DNA from 2 places in the Luteimonas lutimaris genome. Region 2 is predicted to be linked to the other one. Evidence: predicted binding sites of a transcription regulator. Region 2 holds the regulator's gene; the other holds the start of a gene.
What was found. The regulator sigma-54, encoded in region 2, starts transcription at its own class of promoters, with help from an activator protein. The targets are predictions, from matches to a motif close to TGGCACGNGCNTTGC.
Positions count from the first base shown of each region.

Region 1: the regulator sigma-54 is predicted to act here: its motif matches at 1,318-1,332, upstream of glnA (type I glutamate--ammonia ligase).

Region 1 covers NZ_BAAAZU010000001.1:94,975-97,375, forward strand. The annotation lists gene glnA (type I glutamate--ammonia ligase) at 1-1,175, opposite strand, end outside; gene ABD679_RS00440 (undecaprenyl-diphosphate phosphatase) at 1,654-2,401, shown strand, end outside.
Region 2 covers NZ_BAAAZU010000031.1:125,517-127,917, forward strand. The annotation lists gene lptB (LPS export ABC transporter ATP-binding protein) at 1-468, shown strand, start outside; gene ABD679_RS14305 (RNA polymerase factor sigma-54) at 578-1,999, shown strand; gene hpf (ribosome hibernation-promoting factor, HPF/YfiA family) at 2,131-2,401, shown strand, end outside.

The DNA of each region.
Region 1 (2,401 bases), on a different contig from region 2:
CTGGGGCCGCCCGGGTCGATCTGGTGCTTGATGCCGTCCAGCCCGGCCATCATCAGCGCGGCGAAGATCAGGTAGCCGGAGTTCATCGCGTCGGGGAAACGCACCTCGACCCGGCGCGCCTTGGGGTTGGCCACGTACGGGATGCGGCACGAGGCTGAGCGGTTGGACGCCGAGTACGCCAGCATCACCGGCGCCTCGAAGCCCGGCACCAGGCGCTTGTAGGAGTTGGTGGTCGCGTTGGCGAAGGCGTTGATCGCGCGTGCGTGCTTGAAGATGCCGCCGATGTACCACAGCGCGGTCTGACTCAGGCCGCCGTAGCCGTCGCCGTTGAACAGGTTGGTCCCGCCCTTGGCCAGCGACTGGTGCACGTGCATGCCGCTGCCGTTGTCGCCGACGATCGGCTTGGGCATGAAGGTCGCGGTCTTGCCGTTGCGGTGGGCGACGTTCTTGATCACGTACTTGGTGGTCAGCAGTTCGTCGGCCTTCTTCACCAGCGAGTTGAACTTGGTGCCGATCTCGCACTGGCCGGCGTTGGCGACTTCGTGGTGGTGCACCTCGACCTCGATGCCGACGGCTTCCAGCGTCTTGCACATCTCGGCGCGGATGTCGTGCAGCGAGTCGAGCGGGGCAACCGGGAAGTAGCCGCCCTTGATGCCGGGGCGGTAGCCGGTGTTGCCGCCTTCGTATTCGCGCGCGGAATTCCAGTGCGCTTCCTCGGAGTCGATGTGGAAGAAGGTGTGGCCCATCTCGTTGGCGTAGCGCACCGAGTCGAAGATGAAGAACTCCGGCTCCGGGCCGAAGAAGGCCTGGTCGGCGATGCCGCTGGACTTGAGGAACGCCTCGGCGCGGCGCGCGATGCCGCGCGGGTCGCGGGTGTAGGCCTGCATCGTGGTCGGATCGAGCACGTCGCAGGTCAGCACCAGCGTCGGATCGGCGGTGAACGGGTCGAGGAAGGCGGTGTCCGGGTCGGGCAGCAGCACCATGTCGGACTGGTGGATGCCGCGCCAGCCGCCAATCGAGGAGCCGTCGAACATCTTGCCGTCCTCGAACAGCCCCGGCTCGATGATCGAGGCCGGATAGGTGACGTGGTGCTGCACGCCACGCATGTCGGTGAAGCGCAGGTCGATGAATTCGACGTGGTGGTCGGCGATGAGTTTTTCGATCTGGGTGGTCATGGGGGGCCGTGGTTGTTGGGGATTGGGGCTGGGGATCTAGGATCCGGGACTCGGGACTCCGGGACTCCGGGACTCCGGGACTCCGGGACTCCGGGACTCCGGGACTCCGGACTTGGTCGGATTTGCGTCTGCGTTGGTATTTGCAAGGGGCGTGCCAAGATTTTACTGATGCAAGCATTTGATTTTATTGGCCATTCGGCATGCCGAGAGATTGAATTGCACTGATGTGGTGCAAACAAGCAGCAGCTTGCCCGATTCTGGTGCGTCGTGGCTTTCCGCTATGCTGCGGCGCCGTCACGCCACCGGGTTCCCGCTTGCGCGGGAATGACGATCCGATCAAAGACGGGGCGGAGCCTCGTCCCGAGTCCCGAGTCCCGAGTCCCGAGTCCCGAGTCCCGAGTCCCGAGTCCCGAGTCCCGAGTCCCGAGTCCCGAGTCCCGAGTCCCGAGTCCCGATCCCCTAACCCGCGCCCCCACCCATGACCGACCTCCTCGCCGCCCTGCTGCTGGGCATCATCGAAGGCATCACCGAGTTCCTGCCGATTTCCAGCACCGGGCACCTGCTGATCGCCGAGCAGTGGCTGGGGCACCGCAGCGACCTGTTCAACATCGCGATCCAGGCCGGCGCGATCCTCGCGATCGCGCTGATCTACCGGCAGCGGCTGTGGGACCTGGCGATGGGCTTCCTCGGCCGCGGCGCGCCCGCGGCGCACGATCCGGCCGGGATCGCGATGGACCCGGCACGGGCGCGCGACTACGCGCTCAAGCTCGGGGTCGCGTTCGGCGTGACCTGCGTGCTCGGGCTGCTCGTCAAGAAGCTCGGCTTCGAGCTGCCCGACCGGGTGGAGCCGATCGCCTGGGCATTGATCCTGGGCGGCGTGTGGATGGTCGTGGCCGAACATTTCGCGGCCAAGCGCGCGCAGGCGCTGGGCGAACGCAGCGCGATCAGCTGGACGGTGGCGATCCTGGTCGGCGTCGCGCAGGTGGTGGCCGGCGTGTTCCCCGGCACCTCGCGCTCGGCGGCGACGATCTTCGTCGCACTGCTGTTCGGCACCACCAGCCGGGTGGCGGCGACCGAGTTCGCGTTCCTGGTCGGCATCCCGACGATGTTCGCGGCCACCGCCTACGAGCTGGTCGACGTGGTCCGCAGCGGCGAGGCGGCAAACGAGGACTGGACCGCGCTGGCGGTCGCCTTCGTCGCCTCGGCGATCACCGCCTTCATCGCGG
Region 2 (2,401 bases):
GCCTCGGTGTTCCGCAAGCTCAGCGTGGCCGACAACATCCGCCTGGTGCTGGAACTGCGCGACGACCTCGACCACGAGGCGCGCGAGCGCGAGCTGTCCAGCCTGATGGACGAGCTGCAGGTCGCGCACGTGGCCGAGCAGATCGGTGCCAGCCTGTCGGGCGGCGAGCGCCGCCGGGTCGAGATCGCGCGCGCGCTGGCCGCCAACCCGCGGCTGATGCTGCTCGACGAACCGTTCGCCGGCGTCGACCCGATTTCGGTCGGCGAGATCCAGCGCATCGTCCGCCACCTCAAGAACCGCGGCATCGGCGTGCTGATCACCGACCACAACGTCCGCGAGACCTTGGGCATTTGCGACCGCGCGTATATCCTCAGCGAAGGCGGCGTGCTCGCGCAGGGGGCTCCGGACGCGCTGCTGGCCAATCCTGACGTGCGTCGCGTCTACCTGGGGGATTCCTTCCGCCTGTAGCAGGTGAAGGACGCAGCCGGCGGATGCCGGCAAGGCGTCTGCCCCGCCATGAATGGCAGGTAGGATGGCCGTGCTCGGGTTCCAGTATCGGCATGGGCCGCAGGGGAAGATGAAGCCACGCCTCCAGACATCGCTGGGTCAACAGCTCGTCCTGACGCCGCAGCTGCGCCAGGCGCTGCACCTGTTGCAGCTGTCGACGCTGGAACTGGAAGCCGAGATCAACGCCGCGGTCGAAAGCAACCCGCTGCTCGACTGGGACGAATCCGAACCGCTGCGCGTCGCCGACGACGGCGCGCCGGCTTCCACCGAAACACCCGCCGACGGCGAGTCCGGCGACAACGACTTCCGCGACGACGACTGGAGCCCCGCCGGCGAGGCCTGGCAGGAATCGCGCGGCTGGAACGGCGAGGATGGCGGCGACCCGACCGACCGCATGGTGCAGACCGACTCGCTGCAGGACCACCTGTCCTGGCAGCTGCACCTGACCCACCTGTCCGAACGCGACCGCCGCATCGGCCTGATGCTGATCGACGCGATCGACGACGATGGCTACCTGCGCGAGCCGCTGGACGCCATCGCCCAGTCACTGCTGCCCGAAACCCGATGCACGCCCGACGAAGTCCTGGCCGTGCTGCGCCAGGTGCAGCGCCTGGACCCGGTCGGCATCGGCGCGCGCGACCTGGCCGAATGCCTGGTGCTGCAGCTCGACAACCTGCCCGCGGCCACGCCCGGGCGTGAGCTGGCGCGGCGCATCGCCACCGGCCCGATCGACCGCCTGCCGCGGATCGGCATCGACGGCGTCGCGGCCGAACTCGACTGCAGCCAGGACGATGCCGCGCAGGCGCTGGCGCTGCTGCGCTCGCTGGACCCGCGCCCCGGCGCCCAGATCGGCGACCTGCCCGCCAACACCTACGTCGTCCCCGACTGCGTGATCTCCCGCCAGCAGGGCATGTGGCGCGTGGTACTGGCCAACGAGCGCCTGCCGCGGCTGACCATCCACCGCGGCTACGAGCAGATGATCCAGCACGCCGACGCCGGCGACGCGGGCTACCTGCGCGGCCGCCTGCAGGAAGCGCGCTGGCTGCTGAAGAACCTCGCCCAGCGCGGCGAGACCCTGCTCAAGGTCGTGCATTGCCTGCTGCGCGAGCAGTCGGGGTTCCTCGAATTCGGCCCGCAGGCGCTGCGCCCGCTGACCCTGCGCGAGGTCGCGGCCCAGGTCGGCCTGCATGAATCGACGATTTCGCGCGCGATCTCGCGCAAGTACGTCCGCACCCCGCGCGGCACGATCCCGCTGCGCGCCTTCTTCGCCTCGGGCATCGGGACCGAAGGTGGCGGCGAGGCGTCGAGCATCGCCATCCAGGAAATGATCAAGCGCCTGGTCGAGGCCGAGAACCCGCGCAAGCCCCTGTCCGATGCGCGCCTGGCCGAGGCCCTCAAGGCCACCGGCGTCCCCGTGGCGCGGCGCACCGTGGCCAAGTACCGGGAACTGCTCAACATCCCGTCCTCGCACGAGCGCATCCGGGTCGCCTGAGCGCTGCCGCCGCGGCCCGGACCTTTCCGCCGGCCGTGTTCCGGATTAACTTGTTTTTATCCCTTGCACACGCCGTTCGGGCGATGCTGGGGTCCCGGCGCGATCCGTCGTAAGAACCAGGAGATTGGCGAATGCGAATCGATATCCACGGCCACGAAATCAAGGTGACCCCGGCCTTGCGCGACTACGTCGAGAACAAGTTCGAGCGCTTGGGGCGCCACTTCGAACAGCCTTTCGAAATCCGCACCCAGCTCAGCCTCGACAAGCCCAACCACTGCGCCGAAGCCACCATCAACCTGTCCGGCCAGAACCTGCACGCCGACGCCAGCGCCATCGACATGTACGCGGCCATCGACCTGCTGGCCGACAAGCTTGACCGCCTGCTGCTCAAGCACAAGCAGA